DNA from 3 places in the Exiguobacterium sp. s102 genome. Region 1 is predicted to be linked to each of the others. Evidence: riboswitches for the same ligand, from Rfam matches in the RefSeq annotation. Region 1 holds a riboswitch; each other region holds the start of a gene.
What was found. Region 1 has a riboswitch for S-adenosylmethionine ahead of KNQ02_RS00550 (methionine ABC transporter ATP-binding protein). Riboswitches for the same ligand answer to the same signal wherever they lie in the genome.
Positions count from the first base shown of each region.

Region 2: another riboswitch for S-adenosylmethionine. It lies ahead of KNQ02_RS09875 (Na+/H+ antiporter NhaC family protein); the one in region 1 lies ahead of KNQ02_RS00550 (methionine ABC transporter ATP-binding protein).
Region 3: another riboswitch for S-adenosylmethionine. It lies ahead of msrA (peptide-methionine (S)-S-oxide reductase MsrA); the one in region 1 lies ahead of KNQ02_RS00550 (methionine ABC transporter ATP-binding protein).

Region 1 covers NZ_JACSML010000001.1:115,215-125,883, reverse strand. The annotation lists gene KNQ02_RS00570 (SMP-30/gluconolactonase/LRE family protein) at 1-25, shown strand, start outside; gene KNQ02_RS00565 (MBL fold metallo-hydrolase) at 133-840, shown strand; gene KNQ02_RS00560 (alpha-glucosidase) at 1,491-3,098, opposite strand; gene KNQ02_RS00555 (aminotransferase class I/II-fold pyridoxal phosphate-dependent enzyme) at 3,265-4,452, shown strand; SAM riboswitch class I at 4,515-4,621, shown strand; gene KNQ02_RS00550 (methionine ABC transporter ATP-binding protein) at 4,705-5,718, shown strand; gene KNQ02_RS00545 (methionine ABC transporter permease) at 5,708-6,373, shown strand; gene KNQ02_RS00540 (MetQ/NlpA family ABC transporter substrate-binding protein) at 6,407-7,222, shown strand; gene KNQ02_RS00535 (CAP domain-containing protein) at 8,020-8,898, opposite strand; gene KNQ02_RS00530 (hypothetical protein) at 9,258-9,614, shown strand; gene KNQ02_RS00525 (FN3 associated domain-containing protein) at 9,637-10,669, opposite strand, start outside.
Region 2 covers NZ_JACSML010000003.1:11,597-22,265, forward strand. The annotation lists gene KNQ02_RS09845 (nicotinate phosphoribosyltransferase) at 1-319, shown strand, start outside; gene KNQ02_RS09850 (hypothetical protein) at 419-748, opposite strand; gene KNQ02_RS09855 (YwpF family protein) at 892-1,383, shown strand; gene KNQ02_RS09860 (histidine phosphatase family protein) at 1,387-1,962, opposite strand; gene KNQ02_RS09865 (alpha/beta hydrolase) at 2,009-2,968, opposite strand; gene KNQ02_RS09870 (metal ABC transporter solute-binding protein, Zn/Mn family) at 3,138-4,106, shown strand; SAM riboswitch class I at 4,186-4,289, shown strand; gene KNQ02_RS09875 (Na+/H+ antiporter NhaC family protein) at 4,370-5,677, shown strand; gene KNQ02_RS09880 (hypothetical protein) at 5,721-5,921, opposite strand; gene KNQ02_RS09885 (aldo/keto reductase) at 6,080-6,892, shown strand; gene KNQ02_RS09890 (hypothetical protein) at 6,949-7,410, opposite strand; gene KNQ02_RS09895 (alanine/glycine:cation symporter family protein) at 7,579-9,024, opposite strand; gene KNQ02_RS09900 (CoA-disulfide reductase) at 9,609-10,669, opposite strand, start outside.
Region 3 covers NZ_JACSML010000005.1:105,221-115,889, reverse strand. The annotation lists gene KNQ02_RS12710 (GNAT family N-acetyltransferase) at 1-152, shown strand, start outside; gene KNQ02_RS12705 (SH3 domain-containing C40 family peptidase) at 364-3,120, shown strand; gene KNQ02_RS12700 (putative quinol monooxygenase) at 3,176-3,469, opposite strand; gene KNQ02_RS12695 (M20 metallopeptidase family protein) at 3,558-4,730, shown strand; SAM riboswitch class I at 4,801-4,907, shown strand; gene msrA (peptide-methionine (S)-S-oxide reductase MsrA) at 5,015-5,545, shown strand; gene KNQ02_RS12685 (DMT family transporter) at 5,943-6,422, opposite strand; gene KNQ02_RS12680 (Crp/Fnr family transcriptional regulator) at 6,435-7,112, opposite strand; gene KNQ02_RS12675 (DMT family transporter) at 7,124-7,552, opposite strand; gene KNQ02_RS12670 (NAD(P)H-dependent flavin oxidoreductase) at 7,965-8,903, opposite strand; gene KNQ02_RS12665 (gamma carbonic anhydrase family protein) at 8,987-9,502, shown strand; gene paaX (phenylacetic acid degradation operon negative regulatory protein PaaX) at 9,608-10,495, opposite strand; gene KNQ02_RS12655 (enoyl-CoA hydratase-related protein) at 10,572-10,669, opposite strand, start outside.

The DNA.
Region 1 (10,669 bases):
TGCCGTCTTCGAAGTCACGTATTAATTTTTGTTTACTCCTCGGTCCAGTCGAGGAGTTTTTTTGTAGACGTCTGTACTAAAACAGGTGATACTAAAGTATCGACGATTATTTTAACGAGGGAGTGAAACGCTATGCGGATCTCAACGATTGAACGACTCCATCAATTACAGACGACACCCTCTTTTTTCCCGGTCAACTGTTACCTTTTTGAAGAAGCCGACAGCCTGACCTTGATTGATACCGGGATTTCACTGAACGCCAAAGCAATCCATCGCGTCATCAAGTCCCATCACAAACCGTTACGTTCCATCATCTTGACGCATGCCCACGCTGATCATGTCGGTTCATTCGACTTCTTAGCGAATGCCTTTCCACTCGCCGAAGTGGCAATCAGTTACCGCGACGCAGCGCTTCTTAGCGGTGACGAATCGCTTCGTGAAGGAGAGACGACACCCTTAAAAGGGGGCATCCCGAAAAACATCAAGACACGACCAGACCGTCTGCTTGAAAGCGGCCAACAAGTCGGAAGCCTGAGCGTCATTACGTCTCCCGGGCACACCCCGGGCTCGATTTCCTTATGGCATGAAGGCAGTCGGACGTTGATTGCCGGAGATGCCTTCCAAACACAAGGCGGAATCGCTGTTTCCGGCGATACGCGCTGGCAGTTCCCGTTCCCTGCTCTCGCGACTTGGGATAAAGACGTCGCCTTGAAGTCCGCCCATCAATTGACGGAACTGACGCCCGACATCCTTGCGACTGGACATGGTCCTCTCGTTCTCGCACCGAGCTATGAAATGCGTGAAGCTGTCGATCGGTTTGAACAATTGTTAAAACGCTGATCCCACAACAATCTACCGAACCCTTTGTCTTGCTTAAAAAGCAGGAAGTGCGGGAGATAAAAGCGTAAGTATAGACAATTCATGCAGCCGATTTAGAGCGCAATCCGTCTTGAATCGCATTAAACCGAAAAAAGCAATCGTTCGCGCCCCTGTCGCTTTGAAGACGAGACGAGGAACTGATCGCATCTAGACATAGCGTATTCACTTCTCGCACACGTTTTTCTACACGCTCAAAGGGTCTGACTCAAAAGCGGGAACCACTCTCGATTAAAAGGAATCAGGACTTTTTCCATACGTATCTCAGTCAAACACTCAACTATCTGAAACAATAAACATTTGTACAGATATGGCCGATGATCCCGTCAAAAGTGGGTCATCGGCCATTTACTTAATGGAGGACGGGAACGTTCATCCTCGACCCCTGTGGGAAAAGGTAGCGCGATTCGCGGTGAGGATAACAAAACCGTCCGTCACTCTGATTGATGTTGGAGCGACTCTTGAGTCAGCTCCTTCTTTTTTCATCAGCCCGTTCGAAATCAGCGGGACCTAACTCTTGTCATGACCCTCGATCAGAATGTTCCTCAAAACCACGGCACTTTTTCTAGCGTGTCACTTTCTTGTATTTTCCTAAGATGAGACCCTTCACTATTTCACCGACTCGTTTGGTACAGACGCGCCTCATAGGGCTGTAAGATCTCACTTGCACTCTCTTCATAGTTCGAGAGAAGTAACTGTTCATTCGGTAAGGCGAATGTCGTTTCGACCTGTTCATCATGGACGTTCAAGACGATTCGCCACGTCACCCCTGCGAATTCCCGTTCATATACGTAAAGATAAGGATCCTGAATCGCCAAATCACGATACACGCCATACACCATGACAGGATGTTCTTTTCGTAATTGAATCAACTCCCGGTAAAACGCGAGAACCGATTGCGGATCCTGTTCAGCTGCCTGCACGTTGATTGTTTTATAGTTCGGATTGACCGTCATCCATGGTGCCCCTGTCGTAAATCCGCCTGCCCGGCTATCATCCCATTGCATCGGTGTCCGCGAATTATCCCGCGCCCGTAGCTGCATCGATGACAAGACAGTGCCACTCGGCTCTCCCGCTGCGACGCGCTCCTCGTAACGATTACGGAAGGCGACGTCTTGGTACAGAGAAGCATCCGAGAAACGAATACCCGTCATCCCGATTTCTTCTCCTTGATAGACATACGGGATACCCGGTAACGTGTGTAGCATCAAGCCGAGTAACTTGGCGCTCTCGACACGATAGCACTCGCTACCGAAGCGCGTGACTTGTCTTGTATGATCGTGATTATTCAAAAATTGTGAAGCGACGCCTTTCGGGTACAGCGCATCATACCACCGTTTTTGAATCTGTTTATACCGCAGCAGGTCCATTTCTTCCATGTCATCGGCGACTTCGAAATGAAACAACGTCTGTAACTCCTGACGTTCTTCGCTGACATATAACAGCCCATCTTCGGGACCGACAAACGGAATCTCCCCGACCGTAAACAATTCTTTCCCCGCAAGAACTTCCTGATGCATCTCCTGTAAAAATTCATGGACTCCCGGTTGATTGCCTAAGTAGGACAAGTCAAACGGATCCTCCACATCGTCAAACGCCGCTCGTTTTTTAATCAAGTTAATGACATCCATCCGGAAACCATCGATGCCTCGGTCGATCCACCATCGCATCATCGTGTAGACAGATTGACGGACGGCAGGCTGTTCCCAGTTCAAATCAGGTTGTTCTGAAGCAAACGAATGAAAATAGTACTGTTGCCGTCCTTCATCCCACGTCCATGGACTCGGCGCAAAATACGACCGCCAATTGTTTGGTGGTGTTCCTTTTTCCCCGTCATGCCAAATGTACCAATCTGACTTATCATTCGTTTGATCACGGCGCGACTCCTCAAACCAGTGATGTTGATTACTTGTATGATTGACGACAAGATCGAGAATGATTTTTAAGCCGCGCGCATGCGCCGATTCAATCAGCTGGTCCAAATCTGCCATCGTGCCGGCTTTCTCCATGATGCCGTAATAGTCAGCGATGTCGTAACCGTTGTCGATATCAGGTGATGTATAACAGGGGTTAAGCCAAATGACATCCACCCCGAGTGAGGCGATGTAGTCAAGCTTTTCAATCACGCCCCGCAAGTCCCCCATCCCGTCTCCATTCGAGTCGTTAAAACTCCGCCAGTACACTTGATAAACGACGGCTTCTTTCCACCAGGTCCGATTCATCTTTTCCATCTCCCGTCTAGTAGTCGATCGATTACTTGTCTAGTGTATCAAGAACGTCGTCTGAAATTGGAATGTTCTTCTAATTTTTAAGGGATTTTAAAAAACCTCTTTCATTTTGACTGAAAATTCGCTATTCTTGACGACAATACCCGAAGGAGGAACAGAGATGAAACATTTCGCCCCATCGATCGCCATCGATCGCTTGCCCGATCCCGTCTTCGCAGAACTTGCCCAACGGATCGGTTCCGTCAAAGCCGCAGGACACGACGTCATCACGCTTGGTCAAGGAACACCGGACCAAACGACACCCGTACATATTCTCGATGCTTTAAAACAAGCCATCGATGATGCAAGCAATCTCCAATACCCGCCGTTTCGCGGACATGATTTCTTAAAACAGGCCGTCGCTAATTTTTATGAATCAGAATTTGGCGTGTCGGTTGATCCGGCGACAGAAGTCGCGATTTTACTCGGAAGCAAGGCCGGCATCGTCGCCCTTCCGCAGACGATCGTCAATCCCGGTGAAGGGGTCATCGTCCCGGATCCAGGTTACCCGGATTACTTATCGGGCGCAGCACTTGCCGGTGCGTATCCGATCACGCTTCCGCTTCTCGCTGAAAATAGCTTTTTGCCTGACTATGATCTCCTCGATTCGCTTGACGTCGAACGAGCCCGGATGTTGTTCCTCAACTATCCGAGTAATCCGACCGGTGCGACAGCGACGGCAGCGGCTTTTGAACAGACGGTCGCGTTCGCTGATGCACATGACATTTGCGTCGTCCATGACTTAGCGTACGGCGGGATCAGTTTCGATGGTCCGACGCGGAGTTTCCTCCAGACGGAAGGCGCTAAGCATGTCGGGATTGAGTTGTTTTCACTCTCTAAACGGTTCAACATGTCCGGCTTCCGGATTGCCTTTGCAATCGGTAATCCGTCCGTCATCGCGAGCATCGAAACATACCAGGAACACCTTTACGTCAGTGCCTTCACACCGATCCAGCATGCAGCGACGGTCGCACTTTCAAGCGACCAGACATGTGTCCGTGAACTGAGCGCCTTGTATGAGACGCGACGCGATGCGTTGTTCGGTGCATTAAACGAAATCGGCTGGGCAGGACCGGTTCCGGGTGGTTCGTTCTTCGTCTGGCTCCCTGTTCCGTCCGGCTTCACGTCACAAAGCTTCACCGATCACCTGCTCGACGAAGCGCACGTCGCCGTGACACCGGGTCATTTCTTTGGTACATACGGTGAAGGTTACGTCCGGATCAGTCTGATTGCCGATGTCGACCGACTCGTCGAGGCTGTCAAACGAATCGGGACCCTTCAGCTCTTCCAAACCGCCGTTGCCGAATAATTCTGAAAAAACGTTTGACAGATGGGAATCATTTCCGTTAAAGTAAATCCCAACAGCATAGCTACTTATCGAGAGCGACCGAGGGATTAGGCCCAACGACGTCCGGCAACCACCAGTAATGGAACGGTGCCACATCCTACAGAACTTCTTTTGTTCTGAGAGATAAGTTACGAAATTCTACAATTCGTCGCTTTTTTCTGGTTGCTCTCTAACTGGAAAAAAGCGATTTTTTTGTATAGGGAGGGAAACATCATGATTGAGTTCGCACACATCACAAAACAATTTGTCCGTGACCGTACACCGATTTTTGCATTAAACGATGTCAACTTAACGATTGAACAAGGGGAAATTTTCGGCATCATCGGTGAATCCGGCGCCGGAAAAAGTACACTCTTACGGTTGATTAACGGACTCGAGACACCGACGAGCGGTACGGTCATAGTAGACGGAGCCAATCTATCACGTGTCTCCAAAACGTCTCTCCGCAAACTCCGTCTCCGGGTCGGTATGATCTTTCAACACTTTCAACTGATTCAGTCCCGCACCGTTGCCGACAATATCGCGTTCGCCTTAAAGGCTGCCGGTGTCAAACGGCGTGAGTTCCCGAAACGGATTCAAGAATTAACGGCACTCGTCGGACTCGAAGGATTCGAGACGAACTACCCGAGCCAACTCAGTGGTGGACAAAAACAACGCGTCGGCATCGCACGAGCGCTCGCCAACAATCCAAACGTCTTACTCTGTGACGAAGCGACATCAGCGCTCGATCCCGTGACGACGCTCCAGATTCTCGATTTACTGAAAGATTTGAACGCCCGGCTCGGTTTGACGATCATCCTCATCACCCACGAAATCGACGTCGTCAAACAAATTTGTCACCGCGTCGCCGTCATGGCGCACGGTGAAGTCGTCGAAGTCGCTTCGACTTACGCCATATTTAGTCAAGCCGAACATCCGGTCACAAAACATTACGTCGATACGGCACTCCAAATCGAGTTGCCGGAACGGATTTTACGGACGACACCCGGCAAAGTCATTCGACTTCAGTTCACGGGTGAAAAAACAGGTGAGAGTACCTTATCTGAAGCCATCAAACAATTCGATATCGCAGTCAGCATCCTGCATGGGAAGGTCGACTACATTCAGGACGTCGCGTTTGGCGTCTTAATCGTCAGTTTGACGGGACCGACACTGCACGTGAATCGTGCCTTAACCTGGCTCGAGGGACAGTTGCACGCAATCGAGGTGATTCAAGATGTCGCTTGACCGGTTTACGACAATGCTTCCCGACTTAACGAAAGCACTCGGAGAGACGGCCTTCATGGTCGGCATTTCACTCGCCTTCGCCATCATCATCGGAATTCCACTCGGGATTTTATTATTCATCACCGACCGCGGACTCTTTTTCCAAAACGTTTTCATTCGAACGACGTTGGACTTCGCCATCAACATCGTCCGCTCGTTACCATTCATCATCCTACTCGTTGCTTTGATTCCATTGACGCAACTCATCACGAAGACGACGATCGGTCCCGCTGCCGCCTCGGTCAGCTTGAGCGTCGCCGCGATTCCGTTTCTCGCCCGACTCGTCGAAACCTCACTCCGTGAGATTCCACCCGGCTTGATTGAAGCAGCAGAAGCGTGCGGGGCGAAACCGCTTCGCATCATTATCAGTGTTCTCCTTCCGGAAGCATTGCCCGGAATCATTCAAGGCTTGACGTTGACCTTGATCAGTCTGATCGGATTCTCAGCGATGGCAGGGATTGTCGGTGGCGGCGGAATTGGTGACCTCGCGATCCGGTTCGGTTATTACCGGTACGATAACGTCGTCATGATCATGACGATCGTCGTGCTTGTCGTCATCATTCAAGTCATTCAGGCACTCGGCAACCGGTTCGCACGTGTCGCCGATAAACGATAACTTACAAATAGAGAACGCAAGGGAGAGATTACGATGAAAAAACGCTATGCCTTTTTAGCAACAGGATTATTAGGAGCAAGCATCTTAGCCGGATGCGGTGACAGCAGTGCAAATGAAGAAACGAAGTCCATCAAAATCGGGGCGACGAGTGGTCCGTATAGCGATATGGTCAAAGAAGCGATTCAACCGGGACTCGAAAAGAAAGGCTACAAAGTCGAAATCGTCGAATTCAGTGATTACATTCAACCGAACCTTGCCCTCGGGAGCGGTGATATCGATGCCAACCTGTTCCAGCACTCGATTTATTTAAAAACGTTTGCGAAAGAAAAAAATCTCGATCTCACAGGGTTGATCACTGTCCCAACCGCACCGATGGGATTATACAGCAAGTCCTATAAAACGTTGGACGATGTCAAAGAAGGTGCTGAAGTCGCGACACCGAACGATCCGACGAACCAGGCACGTGCTTTGAACCTGTTAGCGGATCAAGGTTGGATTGAACTAAAAGCAGATACCGATCCATTGACCGTCTCAGAAAAGGACATCATCAAAAATCCAAAGAAACTCGTCATCAAACCGCTTGAAGCCGCTCAGCTCCCACGCGCTGTCGAAAGTGTTGATATTTCAGCTGTTCCCGGAAATTTCGCACTTGCTGCGAAGTTCGACTTACTCGATGCACTCGCACTCGAGACGATGAACGAGCAGTACCGCAACTTAGTCGCTGTTAAGACAAGTGACGAAGACAAACAACTGGCCAAAGACTTAACCGCTGTCGTCAAATCGGATGATTTTAATGAAGTGATCGAAAAATCATTCAAAGGATTCAGCAAACCAGACTGGGCGAATTGAGCAGGAGTGTCTGTCTGACTTTTACGCAAACACCTTCGTCTTGCCACTTCTTAAAAGGGTAAACGCCATAAAAAACCGGACGGCTCCACCTCCTTTCAATAACAGGGGTGGGCCGTCCGTTTTTTCGATAGTATCTCTGTTACTCGTCGCTCCCCTCTTCCCGAATCGCAGCCTTTCTCAGGTCTTCTTCCATTAGAAAGCCTAAAAAGATTTGCTTCCACGTGACTCCTACGGGAAAAAGCGCAAGGCTTGCTTGCGCCTCGCCCGAGGAAAGCACGAGAAGCAGGAATCTTTTCGCCTCTTAACATTCATTTCCACCGACTGACACCACATATTTTCTGATTCGTAGAATGCGTCGCCCATCCTTCCCAAATCGTCTCCGAGCGGCAAGCCTTCGCGCCGCTTCGTTTCACTGCAGGGTTGCGCTTGCTTGCTCTTTCGCTCGAAAGCGATTCGTGTCAGGAAACGCGACGCATCACAGGATTTCTAGTATCTCCTTCTATATAGAAAAGCTAAAAAAGATTCACTTCATCGTGACTCCTACGGGAAAAAGCGCAAGGCTCGCTTGCGCTGTCAGAGGCAGGCGAGACCCTGCATCTTGACCTGTAAGGGAAAGAGGCAACGGCTTGCGCCTCGCCCGAGGAAAGCACGGGAAGTAAGAATCTTTCGTACCACTTATATCAACCACCTACGTTTTTTGATTCGTAAGATATCACGTTTCCCGGGACTCAAGACAAACCAAAAAGCCTAGGTTCCCATTGACGAGAACCTAGGCTTTACTTTAGTTCGTGCTATTTTCACGGTGTTCTAAAGTTAATCGTAAAGTACGGTGCATCTTTTCTAAACGCCACTCCAACATCCGCTTGTTTGAAGCCGCTTTGCATGATGTTCTCACGATGCCCTTTTGAGTTCATCAATCCCCAGTGAGCAGCGAAGACATTTGGATACCCCATCGATAAGTTTTCACCCGCCATCGAGAAGCGAATGCCTTCTGCCTTCATCCGGGCGAACGGGTCACGGCCTTCAGGATCCGTATGCGAGAAAAAGTTATTCTCCGCCATGTTTTCACTGTGTCCGCGCGTGACCGGTTTTAATGCTGTATACGGCGACAATGCAGGTTTCTTGTATTCGGCACGTTCCCAGTTCATCAGGCGTAACATCAATTTCTCATCCGTCGTCCGTAATGCTTTTGAAGCAGCACCATAGAACCCTTCTTTTTTCGCTTCGACGTCCTTCGGAATCGCCAGTGTTGCTTTGACGCGATTTTTATCATATTGATCAAAGAAATACGTCACGTAGTTATCGTTCTTTTCATAGACGGCTGCGTGATCAAGGTTCAGCATGTAGTTCGTATTTCCCTTTCGATAGGACTTGACGACCTTCCAGCCTTTTTTCGCAAGCGTCGCTTCCGTATCTTTATTTAACGTCGCGCCTTGCGTCGTCACGCCGTCCCGGAAACGATACTTCCCGTAATCTTTCCCGTCTTTCGTCAGTGCGACAAACTCCTCTGTCGCTGTCCGTCTGACTTCCCACTTGTATCCCGGGTACTCACTTGTATATGCATCAATCAGCTTTCCCCCACTTTTCGGGTACTCCGCCTCCGCTTGTTCGATTGGAACGCTTTCGCAACCAAAGAAAGCAAATGCTATTACCCCGAGGACTAATACTTTTTTCATCCTGCTGGTCCGCCTCCTTCTTTCTTGCATTACCCTTATTTTAAAAGAAATTGAACCGTTCGAACAGTCAGAGTATCCATTCTAAGAAAATCACATGATTCATTCGACTTGTTCACAACACAGACACATTTTAGTAACATCGCCTTTAAAGGTCTGACAACTTAGTCCGAAGCCATTCTCATTTCATTATCGTACAGAAAATGAACTATTTTCCCCTCTTGTTGAAATGTGTGAACATTCTTTTATTTTCATTCTTTGCAAATCTTATTGCCGTTCTTTCATCACCTAGCTAATATTAGGAATCGTAAGGAAAAAAAATACGTGTTTGTCCATATAATATCCATCAAAAGGAGTATGCCATGATTCTTCTCTACTTTATCTATGAATCGATTACGTTTCTCGCGATTCAGCAGTACTTGTTTTCAGGTTGGATGATTCTCGTTGTGTTGACGGTCTCCTTTAGTCTCGCGAACGCACATGACGAAGTTCACTATAGCCAACGTTTCGGATTCGAACTGCTCGTTCCCGGTGTCGGAAACTTATTACGGAAGAACTTTATCGTCGGTCTCGCCACGATTATTACCTTAATCATCATCCACTTCATGTACATGTTTCGGATCCTTCCTCTTGAAACTGCCCTGCTCCTCACCTTTTCAATCAGTAGCCTTTCCTTCCTATCTCTTTTTATCCGAACACACAAAAAAGCGGACCGCTAAGTCCGCTTTTAAGCCTCTTTACTTAATACTTATCTGTTTCTTTCAATTTATACCCATTCGATAATTCTAACCAAACCGTATTTCCTTTTTTCGTTTTCACCTTGATGTAAGGACGGTCTTTAGAAACACGTAGCTCAAGAAGTTCACCTTGCTGATCAGCGTGTGTCTCACTTGCTTTATCCCAGTTTCCTGCAAGTTTACGCTCGATGAAGATATGTTTTCCTTTTTGAACAGCACGCCATTTCCCGATTTCTGCTTTACCATTAACTGCTTTTGCGCTTTCCATCCCCTGAATCGAAATGATTGCCGGATCGTGGTCGCTCGCGCTTCCGTCTGCTTCCATGTAATCCGAGTTGATGTTGACGATGTCAGAAGACGTATACGATTTTAAGTTTTTCGAGATTAGGATGTGATCGAGTACTTGTGCGTTACCATTATAGACATACGAGTAACGTTCTGATTTCGGAAGATCATCGACCGTGTTCCACAAGTTCTTTCCTTTGAGGATGTCGAGTGTTTTCGAGAACTGGAAGTCATTCAAGTCACCAAGAACAACGACATTCGAGTCTTTGACTTCTGTTTCGAGTTCATTGACGAAATCTTGGACGATTGTCGCAATCGCATGACGCTGTACTTCGCTCTTACGTACGACCGGTTGATTTTTACCGAAGTCTGCTCCGTCGCCACCTTTAGAGTTAAAGTGGTTGACGATGACATGGTACGACTCCCCTTTGAAGAGGAATTCCCCGACGAGTGGCTTCCGTGAACTTGCGAAGTTCGGGTCGAGCGGTTGAATCCGTCCCGGGTTACTCGTCAACTTGCCGTTTTCGACCGAAACCGCTTCTGTTGCCGTTCCTTTTTTACCTGGTGCAAGTGAGACGCGCTCCGGGTTATACAAGAAGCCGACACGGATGTTTCCGCCTGGCTGTCCGCCATCTTTTTTATCTTCTGGTGCGATGTCTGTATACGCATACTTAACGCCAGTTTTCGCTTCAATTGCTGCAATCAATGTTTCAAATGATTTGGATGCATCGACGGTTCCACTATCAACTGCA
Region 2 (10,669 bases), on a different contig from region 1:
CACGTTACTCGATGAAGATCCGAGTCAACTCGACTTCGTCGATTTGATTGACGTCCGTGACCCGTCGTTCCGGAACCGGATTGAAAACTTTAAGGTTGAACGGTTACTTGCACCGATCTTCAAGGACGGTGAACTCGTGTATACCGTTCCGACGATTGAAGAAAGTCGTCAGTTCCACGAACAGCAAATCGGACGCCTGTGGGAAGAGTACAAACGTCTACGTCTACCTGAAATCTATGCCGTCACGTTCAGCGACCGTCTCTGGAAACTGAAACTCGACATGATTCGGAAAACACGCCTCGCAAGTGGTGTAAAATAACAAAATCAAGCAGCCTCAAGAATCAAGCTTCTTGACGGACGTCTTAAAAGGCTACCTTTTCATCTCCCTCTCATTTTCTATACGCTAAAAACAGCCCCTTCAACTGAAGTGGGCTGTTTCGTTTGGGTGAGCAGTCATTTTGGCTGTCGCTTGTTCCATTTGTTGACGAAAGTACCACGCAAAACCAAGCGCACCTCCGATGAAGACGATATAGGTAATCCGTTGACCGAACTCAGCAAGAGAATCGGCGTAAAAGATACTAATTAAATGATCACTTCCACTGATAAGAAGCAAACAGGCGATCAGGAGCGCTATGCGGTACGCAAGCGTCGGGCGATCTTTTGGCTCAGCATGCCAATACATGATGATGTGATGGGCAAGTAAGATAATCCCCACGATTCCTAATATTCCTATAAGTGCTTGCGGCATAATAAACGGTCCTCCTGTTTCTGATTTCTAGTTCCATTTAAACATAGTTCGACTCGAAGACGTTACGAAAAGTTTCGCGCAGGCGACAGACTCACGTTATACTGAAGAAAATCACGTACGAACAACAAAAGGAGGAGTTCTTTTTGAAAACCTTTAAATTGTGTACATTACGTATTCTCATGGATGAATCAGGGCGAGATACGACAATCCCCGTTCAGATTAAAGATGGGCTGACGGTGAGTACCGACCAAACCGCCCAGTGGGTCGCTGAAATCGTCGTCACCGACACCGATCAACCGATTTTGAAAGAACTGTTCGAGAAAAAGCTGCGCGCTTTGATTGAAATCACGATTTCACGGCCGGACAATGACCCCGCCGCCATGATTGTCACCCCTTATGAAAGTACGCAATTGAGCGAAGGCGTCTCTTATCTCTTTACCGGTAAGATGGTCATGATGAAAAATGATTTATCCGAATCGATTTTGCGTGAAGTCGTCGAAGACAACTTTACTGGCGAAGAGCTGATTCAAGAATATAAAGACCGACGCTCTAAACGTGGTGCTCATATCACGAGCATCGCGAAAGAAACGTTTAAACAGTACTTACAAGAACATCCGGCAACCGTCGAAGGATGATGTTCAAATTGTGATATGGTCCGCTACATTAATCCGCTCAATCTCATAACGGTCGGAAAAACGAATGTAATTCGCACATGCATTTTTTAACGGCGTCCGGTAACTGAATGTCTCATCAATCGAGGAGAGTGCCGCTTTAATCGTATGCGAATGGCAGACGACTAAGAGGCGTTTTCCTCGATATTTTTCTGTCAGTTCTTCAACCGCACTGAAGACACGCTGTTGAATTTCCGCTTCCGTTTCAAGCCCCGGGACGCGCTCTGCATCATTTGCCTGCACTGCTTCGTAAATTCCGGCGACCGGTTCACCGGAAGCCGTTCCAAATTCGCGCTCGACAAGCCGTTCATCCGTTTCCGTCAAGCTTAGACCGATCGATTGACCAATGATTTCAGCAGTTTCGACAGCTCGCGATAGCGGACTTGAAATCAAGACGTCCCACTGTTCTTCTGCCAGGTAGGCAGCACTGAGAGCCGCCTGTTTTCTACCGGTCTCGTTAAGCGGTATATCTTCACGTCCTTGAATCCGCTCGTTTAAGTTCCAGTCCGTTTGACCGTGTCGTACTAAACAAATTTCCGTCATATTGCAGTCTCCTTCTAAAGAAATATGACTGATTGTATCATGTTTCCTAATGAAGCGCCTCTCGTTTCGGTAAGACAAGCACTTGACAACTGAAGGCTTCGATTCGTTCGAGCAAACGTTCAATTTTGAGTGGATTTTCAGTTTGGGCAAAGCTCGCCAGCGAATGTGTGCCATTCGGGAAAGAGAATAATCGAACATCCGCCCCGACATCCGCCCCCTTCTCAACAAAGTGGAGTGCTTGAGCAAACGGGACAATCGGATCCTTTTTTCCGTGCAGCAACATGATCGGCGGCGAGTCGGAACTTAAATGTGTCGCCGGGGAGACACGCATCATCAACTGTCGCCATTCTTCACGTCCACCCCCATAAAACTTGATATGGGCAATCCAGGTTTGAATGAATTTAAACAACAGAAAATTCGTCGGCGGATACAAGGCGATGACTCCACTGATTAAAGGAAGATGCGCCTCCGCCTGTTCGCCGATAAATTCAGTCGGGGCAAGCGCCGTCGTCAACATTAGGGCTCCACCTGCTGAATCACCCCATAAAAGCATGCGACCGCGCGCGATGCGTAATTCATCCGCTTGTTGATTTAAAAAACATAAGGCATCTCGAACATCTTCCAGGTTGTCCGGAAAGTAGCTGCCATCCTCAAATAAACGATAGTCGATGCTGCAAACGGCAATCCCGAGTTCTAAAAACCGGTCGATGATTGGAGCAAAACTAAACACATCATCACGGTTTCCACGAACGAATGCGCCGCCATGAGCATAAATCGCGACCGGAAACGGCCCTTCTCCCGGTGGATAATAGATATCTAACGTCAAGTCCTGCTGATTGACCGTCTTGTATAAAAGATTTCGTGGTGCTAATTGCTTTTCGGTAAGCGGCAAGACCGGCTCCGTCCATCTGAGTAAGGCTCCATAATTATTCCAAATACTCGCACCAGCAGCAGCCGTCGTCAAAATAGCGGCGCCACCCATCAACCATGCTGTTTCACGTTTCACCTCATCACCTCCAAGGCTCATTCCGATTTCACTTCTACTCTTCTCTTACCCGATTTATTTTGAACTAGAACTTCACAACATTCCGACTTGACGCTTTAATTTCCGTCGGATATAGTTAGAAAGTCCAAATCGGAACAATTACGTTTTAATTATCTTGGAGGGTTCATATATGAAAAAAATCATTCCAGCGTTAACCATCGCGACAGTAACTGCCAGTCTGCTCGCCGCATGCGGCTCATCGACTTCAAATTCAGACGAAGACGGTAAATTGCAAATTTATACGTCGACGTTCGCCACGGCAGCCATCGCCAAAGAAATCGGCGGAAAGGACGTCCAGGTCGAATTAATCGTTCCCCCTGGCGCCGACCCGCATTCGTATGAGCCGACTCCGAAGCAACTGACGACGATTGCGAAAGGCGATCTATTTTTACTTACCGGCACAACCCTTGAGCCGTACTCTGAAAAGATTAAGGAAAGTTTAGCCGGTAATTCCATTCGTTTTGTCGAGACAAGTAAAAATATCGACTTACTCGAAGCTTCCGCTTCGCTTCATACGCACGAAGAAGACGCACACGATGACCATGATGATCACGAGGCTGAAGAAGAGTCGCACGATCATGGACAATACGATCCGCATGTTTGGCTCGACCCGAACAACGCCAAGAAAATGGCTGACTCGATTACGACCGCGTTAGCAAAGGAAGCACCTGACCGGAAGGAAACGTTTGATAAAAACCTCGCACTCTTTAACAAACAAGCAGATGAACTCGACCAAAATTTACAAAAAGCTGTTGACTCCGGTTCGAAAAAGGAGCTTCTCGTCACGCATGCCGCATACGGGTACTTGGCGGAACGTTACGGTTTCACGCAACTGCCGATTGCCGGTATCTCGCCGTCTGACGAACCGTCCCAAAAACAGCTGGCTGCCATCGTCAAGGAAGCAGAGATGCATGACTTAAACTATATCGCCTTCGAAGAGACGGTGTCGCCAAAGGTCGCCCGTGTCATCCAAAAAGAAATCGGTGCCGAATCGATTACGATTCATAACCTCGAGTCCGTCGCAAAAGATCAACAAGATCAATCGTACTTTGATTTGATGAACGAAAACGTGACGACGCTCAAACAAGCACTGCAGTAAGGTACAGTTGACAAGCATTAAAAGATACGTTAGGGTAATAAACGTGTTTTAAACAACGACTAAACAACTAAATGACTTCTTTTTATCGCGAGAAACGGAGGGACTGGCCCAATGATGTTTCGGCAGCGGACGATTGATTCGTACTGTGCCAAATCCAGCAAGCTATGGCTTGAGAGATAAGAAGAGCGTCTTTTTCAGTAAAGACCTCCTTCTTTCTTGCGAAGGGGTCTTTTTTTGTATGCTGAAGAAATGGAGTGATTCACATGAACGAAACGGTTACGCCGAACAAATGGGCGTTGTTCCCCTTGTTCGTTTTCCTTGTATTATTCATCGGTGCAGGAATCTTCTATAACGACTTTTACAAATTCCCCATCTTGATTGCAGCTTTAATCGCCTTGATTTTTGCTGCTGCGACATCTAAGGGAGACATCAACCAGACCGTCGAGCGGATTGCCCGCGGTGCCGGAAATCCGGACATCATGATCATGGTCTTCATCTTTTTACTCGCCGGCACATTTTCTGGAACAGCGAATGCAATCGGAGCCATTGATGCGACCGTCAACGCTGCACTCAGTTTCCTACCCCAGTCTCTTTTAATGAGTGGATTGTTCATCATTGCCGCTTTCATCTCGATGGCGATGGGAACTTCGACCGGCACAATCGCTGCCCTTGCACCGATCGCACTCGGGATTCATGACGCGACGGGTGTCAATGTCGCACTCGCCGCTGCTGCCGTCGTCGGTGGAGCAATGTTCGGTGATAACTTATCGTTTATCTCAGATACGACAATCGCCGCTGTCCGGACACAAAAAACGAACATGCGTGATAAATTCAGAACGAACTTTTTAATCGTCTTGCCTGCTGCCGTCATCACTGTCATCTTACTCGCTTTCGTGTCAGGTTCCGGAGATGTCGTCGAAGCGAAAGCATTTGAATTTTATAAGCTGATTCCGTATCTTTCCGTCATCGTGTTCGCACTCTTTGGTGTCAACGTCATTCTCGTCTTACTCGGCGGGACGTTATTGACAGGCATCATCGGAATGATCGACGGTAGTTTCGGAGTAAGTGGATTTGTCCTCGCGATGTCTGACGGATTGATGGGGATGGCAGAAATCTCAATCTTAACGTTGCTGATGGGTGGACTCGTCAGCCTGATCACCTATAACGGTGGAATTGCTTATCTCAAAGAAACGCTGACACGAAAGATTTCGAAACGCCGGGGAGCTGAGTTCAGTATGGCTGCCCTCGTCAGTGCAACGAATCTCGCAACAGCAAATAATACGATTTCGATTCTTGTCGCCGGTCCGCTCGCTGCTGAAATCGCGGATACGTATGACATCGACCGGAAGAAGTCAGCCAGTATCCTCGACCTCTTTTCCTGTGGTGTTCAAGGAATCATCCCGTACGGAGCGCAACTTTTGATTGCCGCTGAATTGACGAAAACGGCGTCACCCGAACTGATTCCTTATTTGTTCTATCCATTTTTACTGTTCGTTTGTGGATCACTGGCAATCTTCTTCGGCTTCCCACGCCGGAAGAGTGATGCCGCACAGAAAAACAACATGTCGTAAAACAAACACCCCCCGTCGCTTCGTCTGCGACGGGGGGTTCACTTTATTTCTGTTTTTCTTGACGATTCAAAATGAAATAGGCAATCGCCGGAAGCGGAAATTGAACAAGTCCTGCTCCCCCCCATACCCATGGGTTGCGTCCTGTCTTGCGGGCACCAAGAAAGAGGAACGTGGCTTGAGCACCTAATAGTGCTGCGATGCTTGTCCAGACTCCTTTTGGTACTTTTTTAATCGATTTCACCATGATATTACACCTCTCTTCGTTTATGCATCAGTAGACTTTCTTCTCTTTCCCATTCTATATTCCCTGCTTATGAGCATCAAAACAGATGTTCCGCTAAGTTCATGCTAAACTGAACAGGCAAATCCATATTCTAGTTTCATTGAAGGAGGAGTATATACATGCAATACGCAAAACTTTCAAATGGTATCACGATTCCACAGATCGGGTTCGGTGTCTGGCAAGTCGATGAAGAGACGGAAGCACCGGCTGCCGTCGCAGAAGCACTTCGCGTCGGTTACCGTCATATCGATACGGCTGCCGTCTACAAAAACGAACGTGGTGTCGCAAAAGGAATCAAAGAAAGCGGCGTGAAACGTGAAGAACTCTTCTTGACGTCTAAAGTTTGGAACGATGACATTCGTGCCGGACGGACGAAAGAGGCTTTCGCTGAGTCACTTGAGCGACTAGAAACCGATTATCTCGATCTTTATCTCATTCACTGGCCGGTCGAAGGTTATGTCGAAGCATGGAAAGCCATGGTCGAACTTTACGAAGCAGGTAAAATCAAGGCGATTGGTGTATCGAACTTTAAAGAACATCATCTCGATACACTTGCTGAAGAAGGACTCATGACGCCGATGATCAACCAAGTCGAGCTTCATCCACAACTTCCACAGCATGAATTGCATGAGTACTTGCAAGATCACAGCATTCAAGTCGAAGCATGGAGCCCACTCATGCAAGGTAAGTTCCTTGAAATCAATGATTTCAAAGAGATTGCTGAAAAACATGGTAAGAGCCCATCACAAGTCGTTCTACGTTGGCACCTCGATAACGGAATCGTTGCGCTTCCGAAATCAGTCACACCAGAACGGATTGCTGAAAACTTCGATGTGTTTGATTTCCAACTCGATGCAGACGACCTCGAACAAATCGATCGTCTCGCGACAGAAGTCCGCCTCGGACCGGACCCTGACGAAATTGACTTTTAATCCACTGACCGATACACGAAAGACTGCTGACGGGACCTATCCCGTAGCAGTCTTTTTTAAGCGTAATAAATAAGAATCGTCTCTTCTGTCGTTTCAGCCTTGCTGAAGTATGCGCGTAAATCAGCAAACTGTTCCCACACGTCGTCGAATTCTCCATGTTGCCCCGCTTCATCATAAATCGTCTCAAGTGACCGACGATCAAAATTTCGCATGACTTCTGCTGAGATGATGATTAACGGAAGAGGGAGAATCCCGACAATTGCTGCTTGTGTTTCGTTGACAATCAACTCTTCACCGACAATCGCTCGACCTAAGTTGTAATGGGTCTCTTGATCGATATAGATATCGATTTGATTCATCAAGTGATAGAGGGCTGCCGTGTCTTCCAGAGCAAATAGCTGTTCATAATCCGGCTGCGTCTCATGGATAAAAAGAATCCAGTCCATGATGATATGCGGGTCGTCACCAAACGAATCCCAAACGGCATCCGCGACACGAACGTAATGTACGTTTTCCATCCTCCCTCTCCTTTCTTCGTTTCTTTAATAGCTATTCCCATTTTTTCGATGCTTTAGTAATTTTTTTAGAATCTGCGTACTAAAAAGCAACGAAAAAAAACGCTCTCACCTTCTGATAGCACGTTGTCTACATGCAAAAAGAACCAGCAAAATGCCGGTTCTTTTTGATTAAATCGCTTTTTCTTTTGATTCGTCCGTTTCCCACGCCTCAAGAGATTCTTTACCTGGTAAGTTCGGAATCGAATTCGCATAAAAGCGCGGATCTTTTCCGGCTTTTCGTTGTTCGAGGTAATCATCAAGTGCGAGTTTCGCGATTTTAGATAAGCGGAAAATCGCATACAAGTTGACGACTGCCATCAAGCCCATGAAAATATCAGCAAGCGCCCAGACAAGACCTGCCGTCTGTACGACTGAACCGAAGACAATCATCCCGAGTACGATGACACGGTAAGCCATCATCAGTGTTTTATTGTCATTAATGAAGCTGATGTTCGATTCACCGTAATAATAGTTTCCGATGATTGAACTAAATGCGAACAAGAAGATCGCAAGTGCCATGAACGTCGTCGCAAACACTCCGACCTGAGTCGAGAGTGCGTTTTGCGCGAGTTCGATCCCGGCAACTGCTTTTCCGTTCGCGTCTTTCGTCGCGACATCACTAACGAGGATGATCATCGCTGTTGACGAACAAATGAGTAACGTATCAACAAATACACCGAATGATTGAATCAAACCTTGCTTGACGGGGTGTGACACTTCAGCCGTCGCAGCAGCATTCGGAGCAGAACCCATACCGGCTTCATTCGAGAACAGACCACGACGAATTCCGTTAAGAACTGCAGCACCAATTGCTCCGCCAGCAAGCGTCTTGAACTCTAAAAGTCCCTCTTGGAAAATCAAGCCGAAGACGTTCGGCAACAATTCAAGATTCGTAATCATAATGAAGAGGGCGATTAAAATGTATCCGCCCGCCATGATCGGAACAAGGAATGCAGAGACCGTTGCAATACTACGTACTCCACCGAAAATCACGAGTGATGTTAATAAAACGAGTGCAATCGTGATCCACATCTTATCGATGCCATACTGACTTTGAAGTGACAATGAAATCGTATTCGATTGAACCGAGTTAAAGACAAACCCGAACGAGATTGTAATCAAGATACTGAAGACGATTCCGAGCCACCGTTGGCCAAGCGCTTTTTCCATGTAGTAGGCAGGGCCCCCACGCCATGCCTTCTCATCACGGACTTTATAAATTTGAGCAAGTGTACTTTCGACGAATGCTGACGCTGAACCGATCAAGGCAATCAGCCACATCCAAAAGACGGCACCGGGTCCACCTAGTGCGATGGCTGTCGCAACACCGGCAATGTTCCCGGTCCCGACACGTGCAGCCGTACTGATCGCGAACGCTTGGAATGGTGAGACGCCATCCTTTCCTTTATCTGTTCCCTGGAACAGTAACCGTAACATTTCAGGTAACATCCGGAATTGGACGAATCCCATGCGAATCGTAAAATAAATGCCTAAGCCAACAAGTAAGATGATCAGGACGCTCGACCATAATACATCACTAATATTCGTTACGATATCCATCAGTTGTTTCTCCATACAGGCTCCCCCACTTCTCTCTTATGTAACATTTCTTCACATGTGTTCTATAATACGAAAGTTTTTTTGAAAAATCAAATACAGTTGTATCAGTCAACTTCTGATTACGAGGCATTTCTATCCATTTCCTCACATTAGATGTGAGGTTTTTTGTTTACGAACAAAAAAAGAACGGCCTCACTCAAAAGGAGGGACGGCTACCAATTAAACGGAATCAGGACTTTTTCATGCGTGTCCCAAATACACACTAAGCCATCGTGAAAAAGAAGCATTTACATCGAAATGGCCGATGATTCCGTGGAAGTGGAATCATCGGCCATTTCGATTAACGGAGGACGGAAACGTTTATCCTCAACTCCTATGGGAAAAGGAAACGTGATTCGCGTTTCCGTCAGGAAGAGGTAAGACCCGGCATGACCGCATGAAATGCGGGCTGCCGCGGCTTACCTTCCGCCCAAGGAAAGTGAGGATGGCGGAAACGTCCGTCACAAGGATGGATGTTCATCTGAATTAGTCACCCCCTCCATCTTTAGACAAACACTTAGAGCCCCTCCACTTTTCGCGGAAGGGCTCTTTTCGATTCTTTAGATGAATAGATTTAAGTTGGCATCGTCTGTCGCACCAAGATAACTTGCGACCCCACCATAATCGATATCATCTAACAATTCTTCTTTTTTAATCCCCATGATGTCCATCGACATCGTACACGCAATCATCCGGACGCCTGCTGCTTGCGCTTTTGCCATCATCGTCTCTAGCGCATCGACTTGTTTGTCCTTCATGACTTTTTTCATCATTTTTTGACCGGCGCCTGCCATGTTCATGTTGGATAATGGAAGATCACCGGCATGTTTCGGCATCATCATCCCCATCATGCGTTCCATCGGTGCTTTGTCGACGGCTGGTGCATCCGGCTTACGAATGACATTCAGTCCCCAGAACGTGAAGAACATCGTGACTTGTTTGCCCATCGCTTGTGCACCTTGTGCGATGACGAATGACGCAAGTGCTTTATCAAGATCACCACTGAAGACGACCATCGTCGCGTCATCTGCTTTTGCGACAGGTGCCGTTGTCACGTGTTGCTCCGTTTGTCCTTGCCCTTTTTCAAGTAAAACTTCGACAATTCCCTGATTCATTTCTGCCGTATGGACGGTATGTCCGAGCTTTGTTGCCCATGCCTGGACGTCCGGTAAGAAACCAGGATCCGATGCTTTAATGAAGACTTGGTCTCCGTCCTGCAGTTGATCAATCTTTGTTTTTAATTCAACGATTGGTCCCGGGCACTGTAATCCACATGTATCGAGCAGCGTGATTTGCTCTGCTTTCACGGCTTGTTTCGGCTCACTTTTAATCGTCGTCACTGCTGTTTCCTCCCGTGCTTGGTTTCGCGCTTCTTGATCGCGATTGACCGTCGCCCATGTTTTATATCCGCCACTCAAATTCTTCACGTCGAAGCCGTTTTGTTTGAGGAGCTGACTTGCGACATATCCCCGTAATCCGACTTGGCATGTCACGTAGATCGGCTGATCCTTCGGTAGCTCGTCGAGGGACGTGCGAAGCGTCGGTAATGAGATATTGACCGAGCCCGGAATCGAACCGAGTTCATTTTCAGACGGTTCACGGACATCGAGTAACAATCCGC
Region 3 (10,669 bases), on a different contig from region 1:
GAAATGTCGCTTCGGAGCGTGTCTTGCAAAAGGTTCGGATGACGCGCGAAGGTTTGTTACGGGAAACCGTTTATTTAGAAGACCACTGGCGCGATTCGTTGATTTACAGCATGCTCGACTGGGAGTGGCAGATTGATCACGAAGCAGAATAACTTCATTTCACCAAAAGAGATGGTCGAATTTCTAGCGAAATTCGTCCGTCTCTTTTTTGATTTATTCACGGCGGAATATGTCCTATGAAACCGTTCCCATAATTTAGTTCATTTTTACTATTTCTGATATCCAGCTCTTTTTCCAAAAAGAAAGTGCTAAACTTATCTTTAGACATGCTAAATTACAATTTTAATGATAGGAGCTCAATGAATGAAATCTTATAAATATTGGTTTACGAGTATCACGGCATCTGTCATGTTACTCGGGTCTCTCCCACTACAAGGCCACGCGGATACGAATCCGACACCAATGGAAGTGACAGAACAAACAGAAACAGAACAAGCAACCGGAACGCAGTACACACTTTCCGAAACTCCTGTTTTTGAGACTGCTGACGAGACGACCCTCGTCAAGACGTTACCAGCAACGACCGCCGTCGAAACCTTTGGCACAGATGGTCTCTTTACACGCATTTCAATCGATGGCGTCTATCGCTTCGTCAAGACAACGCAACTTGCAAAGCAACCGGTTTATCAAAAAATCGATTCGCAATACATAACAGCACTCGCGCCTTCCTATACGACTGCTTCAATTGATACGCCGACAGGAAAATCAATCACTCAAAATACGTTAATCGATACGTACGGGACATCAGGTGACTTCACGCGGATTAAACAAGGCGACGTTTACGTCTTCGTTTCAAGTAAATTCTTAAGTAAGACACCTGTTTATGAAACGACAGGCACTCAATTCGCCCAACAACAAACTGTGATTTATACAGATGCCGATACGACAAGTAAACAACTTGGGAGCTATTCTTTAAATGCTACCGTCAAAACATACGGGACGTCCGGCACATTCACCCGTGTCCAGTTCAATGGTGTTTACGGCTTCGTGCTTACAAAACAACTCGGTTCAAAGGAAGTTGAATCGTATCCGCTGACCGGGAAAAAGTACGCCCAACAAACGACATCCATTTACGACAAAGCAGCAACAAGTTCGGTCATCGGGACACTAGCACCGAATCAATCGGTCGATCTTTACGGGACATCTGGTCTTTATTCCCGCGTCCGAATCAATAATACCTACGGATACGTATTGACGGCGCACCTCGGCGATTCCGTCGTCTACGCAAAGACCGATCGGCTTTACGTCCAAGATACGACACCGATTCAGGTAGAGCCAAACAGTTCGAGCACCGTCTTGAAGCATCATAAACAAAATACACTTTTGACGATTTATGGCACGAGCGGTGCCTACAGCCGAATCATTTTCCGTGGCGAGTATGCGTACGTCTTGACGAGCTCGCTCGCGAACTCAAAAGTCTATGCCAAAACAGATCGCCTGTACATCCAAAAAACGACACCGATTCAGGTAGAGCCAAACAGTTCGAGTACCGTCTTGAAGCATCATAAACAAAATACACTTTTAACGATTTACGGGACGAGCGGTGCCTATAGCCGAATCATCTTCCGCGGCGAATACGCGTACGTTTTGACGAGCTCGCTCGCGAAATCAAAAGTCTATGCCAAAACGGATCGCCTGTACATCCAAAAAACGACACCGATTCAGGTGGAGCCAAACAGTTCGAGCACCGTCTTGAAGCATCATAAACAAAATACACTCTTGACGATTTACGGGACGAGCGGCGCCTATAGCCGAATCATCTTCCGCGGTGAATATGCGTACGTCTTGACGAGCTCACTCGCGAAATCAAAAGTCTATGCCAAAACAAATCGCCTGTACATCCAAAAAACAACACCGATCCAGCAATCCCCAAGCAGTTCAAGTACGGTTCTTAAGCATCATCAAAAGAACACGCTCTTGACGATTTACGGGACGAGCGGCGCCTATAGCCGAATCATCTTCCGCGGTGAATATGCATACGTCTTGACGAGTTCGCTCGCAGCAACGAAAGCAGATCTGTATGCGACGACAGGAACACGTTACGTGACCGAAGACAAGTTGGTCGTCCATCCAAAAGCCAGTCTTAGCGGAAACATTGGGACACTGAAAAAAGGAGCATTAATCACGACCTATGGAAAAAGCGGTTACTACACACGCGTTAAAATCGGATCACGCTTCGGATTCGTTGACTCAAGTCGGCTCGGTTTAAATAAACCGACATCTAAAGCCAAAGTCGGGACCGTCTTTTACGTCCATTTCAACCAGACACCACTCTTTTCTGCTGACGTCGCCTACAGTCGTCCGGCGAGTCACTTAAGCAAAGGAACGAAATTGATCGGATTAAAATCGATTGATGATGACTTTTGGCAAGTCCGTCTACCGAATGGTCAAACGGGTTACGTCCTCAATCCTTATATCGGAACGAGCAAACCGGATATGCGATATAACGAGCAAGCCATCAATCGTTCAAAAGTCTATACGGTCAAAGCAACGACTTCATTTTATGACACACCTGCCAGTCCAAAAAGTGCCGGGTTGGTCGAAAAAGGCAAGCGTGTGTATCCGCGTTACCGCGTCGGTAATTTCTATGTCATTCAGTCCGGCTGGACGCCCGTCTACATCCCGGTGACGGCCCTTACAGTGACGAGCGAAACAAAAGTTGACAAGAAAAATAATTCACGTGGCGAAAAGTTGATTCAAGCTGCTGTTGCCCATATCGGTACTCCGTACACATGGGGATCACAAAACGTGGCGAATGGTGGATTCGATTGTTCCGGCTTGATTCATTATGCGACGAACCAAGCCGGAAAATACGGCGGACGGACGAATGTCCGCGGTTACTGGTACGGAGCGTTCTTTACAAATCAACGCACAAGTATCAGTTCCGGAAAACGCTCGGATATCGTCTTCTTCGAAAACACGTATACGGATGGCCCCTCGCATATCGGGATCATGTTAGATAGTAAACACTTCATTCATGCCGGAGGATCACAACTGCAAATCAGTTCAATTTACGAGCCGCACTGGCGTGAGCACTTCCTCGGTTTCAAATCAATGTAATGATTAAAAAAACGGACCTTCCCTAACCCGGGAGGTCCGCTTCTTTTAGCTAACATTAAAATGTCATTTCCGCATATTTCGTAACTTGGCGATCGATTAAGTACAATTCGATTTGCTCGCGATACGCTTTATAGTGGTCTGACGCAATATGCGCTTCTAACGCTTCTTCATCTTGATAGACTTCATACAGCATGAACTGATGTTCATCTTCAATCGATTGATGTAAGCTATAACGCAAGCACCCCGGCTCGTTTTGTGAAGCTTTGTAGACCGTACTTAAAATCGGAAAGACTTGATCGGCTAAACCTGCTTTGACTGTGATGACCGCGTTGACAATAATTTCTCCCATGACTTGTTTTCCTCCTCATCATTCATTACTCCTATCTCTACCCGTTTTATAGAAAGTCATACCTCAAAAACCTGAAAGGATGATTATGATGCAACAGCAACTCTTCACTCAACTCGATCAACTCGAACAACAAATCATTGAAAGACGTCGTGATCTGCACCGTCACCCGGAACTCTCTTTTCAAGAAGTGCGGACACCAAACGCCATCGCCTCATTTTATGATGAGCTTGGTCTCCCTTACCGCAGGAACGTCGGTGGTAGCGGGATCGTCGCGACCCTCAAAGGAAAACATCCTGGAAAGACCATCGCCATTCGGGCCGATTTCGATGCCCTGCCACTGCAGGAGGAAACGGATCTCGCCTTCCGTTCGATTCATCCGGGTGTCATGCATGCGTGTGGACATGACGGACATACGGCGATTGCACTCGGTCTTGCCTCGGCCTTTACAGCACTGCAAGAAGACCTTCACGGAACAATCGTGTTCATTCATCAGCACGGGGAAGAAGTCTTCCCGGGTGGTGCCATTCAAATGATTGAAGACGGCTGTCTTGACGGGGTCGATGCAATTTTCGGTACGCATCTCGAAAATGACTTACCTGTCGGAACAATTGGCTATCACGCAGGACATACGCTGTGCGCCATCGATGAATTCGAAATCGTTGTCCACGGACAGGGTGGTCATGCGCAAGCCCCTCATAAAACACAAGATGCACTCGTCGCCGGGGCACAACTCGTCTGTAATCTCCAACACCTTGTCAGTCGGCGAGTTGATCCGTTTTCACCTGCCATCATCGCAATCGGTTCATTCCATGCCGGAACGGCTCCGAACATCGTTACTGGTGAGGCACGGATTGTCGGTGAAATCCGGACATTCGACGAAGCGCTGCGTCACCAGTTACGCCAGCAGGTCGATTTAGTTGCTCGGACGACGTGTGCCGGAATCGGTGCGAGCTACTCCATCGACTTTACGACGGGTTATCCATCCCTTTGGAATCATCCGGTAGAAACAAATCTCGTTAAAGAGGCGACGGCATTTTTAGGTGAAGCCCATGTCAAAGAACTCAAACCGATGATGGCAGCAGACGATTTCGCCTATTATTTAGAGCGTATCCCAGGAAGCTACTTCTTTACGGGGTCCGCCAAAACGGACGGGAGTACGATTTATCCGCAACACCATCCGAAATATGAAATCGATGAACGGGCACTACTCGTCGGCGCGAAATCTCTAGGTGCGACCGTCCTGCATGCCTTACAATCTTAATGATTGACTTTGTCGTTTTAGAGATGCTATTATCACATCAATGATAACGAATTTAATCAACTTCATATAACACTTATCAAGAGTGGACTGAGAGATCTGGATCGATGACGTCCCAGCAACCTGCCTTCAGTGGCAAGGTGCTACGACCAGCAAAGCGCAAGCTTTGGTTGATAAAAAGCGACGACTCCTTTTGCAACCAAGCAAAGGAGTCGTTTTCGTTTTCTCGCTGTCAGAGCACGAATGATTACAGGGCGACTACCGCCAGCGGAAAGGACGAGATATAGATGGAAAAAGCAACATTCGCAGGAGGCTGTTTCTGGTGCATGGTGACACCATTCGAAGAACTGCCCGGTATTCACGGAATTGTTTCCGGTTATACAGGAGGACAAATCGAAAATCCGACATACGAACAAATAAAAACAGGCACGACCGGTCATTCGGAGGTCGTCGAGATTACATTTGATCCGGCGTTATTCTCATACGAGCGGTTACTCGAACTTTACTGGCCGCAAACGGATCCGACTGACGCCGGCGGACAGTTCCAGGACCGTGGGACACAATACGCACCTGCCATCTTTTATCATACGGAAGAACAGCGCCTTGCTGCGATTGCTTCACGTGACGCGCTTGCTGCGAGCAATCGCTTTAAGCAGCCGATCGTCACACGAATCGAAGCGGCACAAGCCTTCTATCCAGCAGAAGACTATCATCAAAACTTCCACAAAAAGAATCCGGAGCACTACAAAAAAGACCGGAAAGCATCCGGTCGCGATGAATTCATCGATGTGGCTTGGAAAGAAGAAGTATCTGTCTAAACTAAAAAAAGCCCGCTTCGTGCGGGCTTTTCGTTTGTAGATACACTCTTATGAAGAGTGAATATGCTATAACAAGAGGCAATCCGTTCGCGCTCCCCTGTTTCGCCTCGTCTTCAAAGCGATTCGAGACGGATTGCGCTCTAACACTACTCTATGATTTTCTCTACGGTACACCCTGAAAGCTTCGTTTTTCGTTGACTCCTACGGGAAAAAGCGCGTGAACACGCGCTGCCAAGAGGCTGGCAAGACCCTGCTCGTTGTCCGTGAGGATCAAGGAGCAACGGCTTGCGCCTCGCCCGAGGAAAGCAACGAAAAGAACGAATCTTTCATTCCACAACTACTGATTCGTCTTCGCGCTAAAAAATCGACTTTATACTGCCAGAGTTAACCGTAAGAATTACGATACCTTTTCCGACAACTCATCCGAAGATTCGATTTCTACGATTTGATATCGTTTCAACACAAAAATACCGGCTAGCATCACAAGCAATCCAGCGACTTGTCCGAGCGAAAGCTCAAGCTTCGGTAAACCGAACCAACCGAACAAGTCGACACATAATGCAAAACTCAGTTGCGAAATCAAGACGACCGAAATCGCAATCGATGGACCGAGCAGCTGAATCCCGCGCATCACACAAAATACGACACCGACACCGACCAGACCACCGAATAAATAAAGCGGTTCGACCGTTTGAATGTTCGAGAATGTGCCACCCCGAAATACGAGTAGCGCAAACAGTGAACCGATGAACCCGACAAAAAAGACGAGGGTCGTCGTCGCCCATGCCCCGAACGCATGACTCATCCGTGCATTCAATACCGTCTGTAAACTAATCATCATTCCTGCCGTAATCGCACAAAACATACCTAGTCCCATGCTAGCCCCTCCTTATTCGTAACTATTGCCATTCGCTTTTTCTTTAATCCGCTCTACATCTAAAATAATGATTTTCCCGCGTCGTCTCGCCAAGATTTCTTCTTCACAAAGTGTTGAGATGATACGGTTTAAATGACGGTAACTCGTCCCGAGCCAATCGGCGACGTCATGGAGATTCGACGTTCGCATCTCTTGATAAAACAGACTGTCGGAAACGTCCGAGGTAATCGATAACAGATATCCGGCAAATCGTTCTTCGACCGAATAGAGGACATGAAATGATGCTGATTTCGAGTCCGCGTACCACTTGGTCGTAATGACCCGCAGTAAAAATTGTAAAAAGGTGTTCGTCGTATTGTGCTCACGTAAGATCGCATACGGAATGCTGAGTGCCACGACGTCCGTAATCACCTCGATGGTATTCAAGACTTCCCGTTGATTGATATATTCCGCATCACCAATCACCGTCATCGCCTTTTTAAAGCGTAAAATCCGTTGTTTCCCTTCAGCCGATGCTGCAGAGATTTTAATTTTTCCTTCGACGATGAAATACATCCGGTCAATCGGTTCACCCGTCACACATAACAGGTCCCCTTCCGAAAACGTTTCGATGCGTAAATAGCCTTTACTGGTCTCCGTAAAAATATCCGCTAAGTCGTACTGTTTTAAATAGGTCTCAATCGTCTGCATAGGCCCTCCCTTTAGGACAGTGAAAAAATCGCAACTCCGGCAAGCATCAAACTGATCCCGATCCACTGTCCCCGGTTACTCCTTTTTTTGATGACACCAAACCAGCCGTTCAAATCAATCACGAATGCACATAAAATTTGTGCGACGAGCAACAAACACATCGCCCACGTCATGCCAAGTAACTGGATCGACGTCAGTTCGGTCACGACGACGAGTACGCCAAGCAATCCGCCACTGGCATAGAGGAGCGGAAGCTGTCGAAAACCGCCGATTTTCCGGTCACGAACCACACTATAAATCGCTAAGCACCCCATCAATCCGACGAAATGAACGATCGTCACCGAAAACCACGGACCAATGGCATCTCCTAAACGGGCATTAAAAATCCCCTGCAACGCAATGAATAGTCCACTCATTAATGCGAATATAACTCCCTGCACTTTAAGGCACCTCCTTTTGTTTCTTCTGTTATGAGTAGACACTATTTTCACCTTATCTGAAAAGGACAAATGTCCCATTTTAAAAAATTGTATAAAAAAAGACGGATTGCCCGTCTTCAGCGTGTAGATAATCGATTAAGAGGCGTAACCATGAGATATCGGGATGCAATCCGTTCGCGCTTCCCCGTCTCGCCTCGTCTTCAAAGCGGTATTATCTAAAAAAAACGTCGTGTTTCGTTGATTCCTACGGGGAAAAGTGCGTTTTTTAACGCACGTTCAGAGGCAGGCAAGACCCTGCGCGTTGTCCGTTAGGATCAAGGAGCAACGGCTTGCGCCTCGCCCGAGGAAAGCAACGAATAACGACGCTTAATCTCCCGATCGCACGTTGTCTACAATCCGCCTCACTTCTCGATTACATATAATCCGCCCGCACCCGTTCAATTTGCGTATACGCTTCCTGTTGCATCCGCTCGAATAATTCAGATACGGTCGGAATATCTGTAACGAGACCAGACACGAGACCGGCGTTGACATACCCGTTGACCTCGTCACCATCGACCGCACCCGTCACGTGATACGCTTCTGTCGTCTTCGCGTTAAACTCATCAAGCGATGAAACACCTTGTAGTGCAGCAACGTACGGTCCATTTAACACACGCCGGACACGACCGACGGAACGACCGATGATTCGTGTCTCAAGATCCGTTGCTTCTACGAGATGGTTCTTGTAGTTCGCATGAACGACTGCTTCTTGCGTCGCAATCAGCCGCGTACCGAGTTGAACACCGGATGCACCAAGCATCCAAGCGGCTGCAAGGCCACGACCGTCTCCAATTCCACCAGCCGCGATGACGGGAAGCGTGACCTGATCCACGATTTGCGGAACCAGTGTCAGCGTCGTCAGCTCGAGCGGTGAATTGATACCTGCCGCTTCCACACCTTCTGCAACAAGCAAATCGACCCCGGCCGTTTCTGCCTTTAATGCATGTTTGACTGACGCGATGACCGCAATCGTCGTAATTCCGGCCGTCCGTAAACGTTCAGTATAGGGTGCTGGGTTTCCGGCTGATAAGGACACGACCGGAATCTGTTCTGCTATCGCTAATTCAATCAGGGCTTCCGTATGCGGCGAGACACCAATCGCAATGTTCAAGGCAATCGGATGCGTTGTTAATTGACGGGTCTGCTCAATCAAACGGCGCATTTCTTCCGGCGAACGTGTGCCACAACCGAGTGTTCCTAAACCACCGGCATTCGAGACGGCTGCCGTTAAGGCAGCATGACTGACATTTCCCATTCCGCCTTGGATGATTGGAACGCGGATTTGCAGTAACTCACATAATCGGGACATCGTCTTCCTCCAATCTGCTGTTTAAGAATGGTATACTAAGTAAGACTGAATTGAAATTCATTAATCGGAAAAGAGGGATTTTTATGAATATTCCATATCGTGATACGACACCTAGACTTGCGGAGACCGTCTTCGTGGCGCCGGGAGCATTCTTAATCGGTGACGTAACGATCGGTGAAGAGTCAACGGTTTGGTTCAACGCCGTATTACGCGGGGACGAAGGACCGATTACAATCGGGAAGCGTTGCAGCATCCAGGACAACGCGACGATTCATTTATACGAAGGGGCACCTGTCATCGTCGAAGACGAGGTGACGGTCGGACATAATGCGATTCTCCATGGCTGTCGCATCGGTCGCAGATCGATCGTCGGCATGGGGGCGACGGTCCTTGATCACGCCGAAATCGGTGAAGAATGTATCATCGGCGCCAATACGTTGATTCCCCCGGGCAAGAAGTTCCCGCCCCGCTCCTTGATTGTCGGGTCCCCCGGTAAAGTCGTGCGGCAGTTGACACCAGCTGATCTCGAGATGATTCAGGAATCAATCGACTCCTATGTTGATAAAGGGTACGCCTTCCGGGAACAGCTCGGACAATAACTGTTTTCCACATGCGAAAAGTGAACTTCCAGAAGACCGGAGTTCAGCTGTAATAGATTCATTTCTCAATTGACGCTACGGTCGTAAGCACAAGGTTACTTTCGCTTACGACCGCTCCGCAAACAATGGATGCTCCGACGCATCGTAGTCAGCACTTTTTTGTGTCACGTCGTGTGTCTCTTTGAAAATCGACTCAAAAAATCGGCTGGCCGGTGCCGCAAGCAGGCGATAGTATTGTTCGAACAATACTGCCGCATGGTGTCCGTTCCAGGCATCCGGAAGTAATTCTTGCGGGAGACCAGGATCCGTAAACAAAAACTTCCGGTATTCATGGACGAGCTTCGTCCGTTCGACAAAACACTGTTCCTCATCCATCTCTCCGAGTTGGATTTGGCTTTGGTGGACGATGTAACGCCGGCTGTACTCAACGATGAATGCTTCGTACCGCGCTTGTAACTCGTCGAGTGGAAAAGCACGTTCGACGAGCGATTGATCTTGTTGCGGTCCGTGGTATTCGCCGACGAAAAAATCGACGTATTCGGTAATCTGATACGCCTCGATCAGACGTGTCGCTTCTTTTTCAAGCGGGTTCGGAGAAATCCAGACCCCGTTTGATAAGTTACCGAAGCCACTCCATGTCAGTTCCTTCCGCAACTCATCCCGAATCTGACGTTTTTCCTCAGGAATCGTATACATTAATGTCCGCCATTTTCCATCCCAGACGTGTGGCGTCGACTTATAAATCCGCCGTGCCGCCTCTTCCATCCGTTCGACCCCACGGTCCGTCAGCGAATAAAAACTTTTTGTCCCTTGTTTTTCAGAAATCAACCATCCTTGCTTGACCATTCGTGAAACGGCAACGCGAACGGCTTGTTCGTTATGTCCGAACTCCTTCAACAACCGAATCAGACTTCCCACCCAAACCTGATTCCCGTAGTGCCGGATATAATCGCCATAAATCGTAAAAATCATCGATTGGGTATTCGCACTCATGTCATTCACTCTCTCTTTGATATAACGTTTTTTTGTGTACCGTTAGTATACGTGTTATTTCAGGTGGCGACCATCCTCATTTCCCTTGAAACTGCGGTGTTCGTTTCTCAGCAAAGGCGCGGAGTGCTTCAAGCCGGTCCTCGGTTGGTATGACTGCCTCATAGGCTTCCGTTT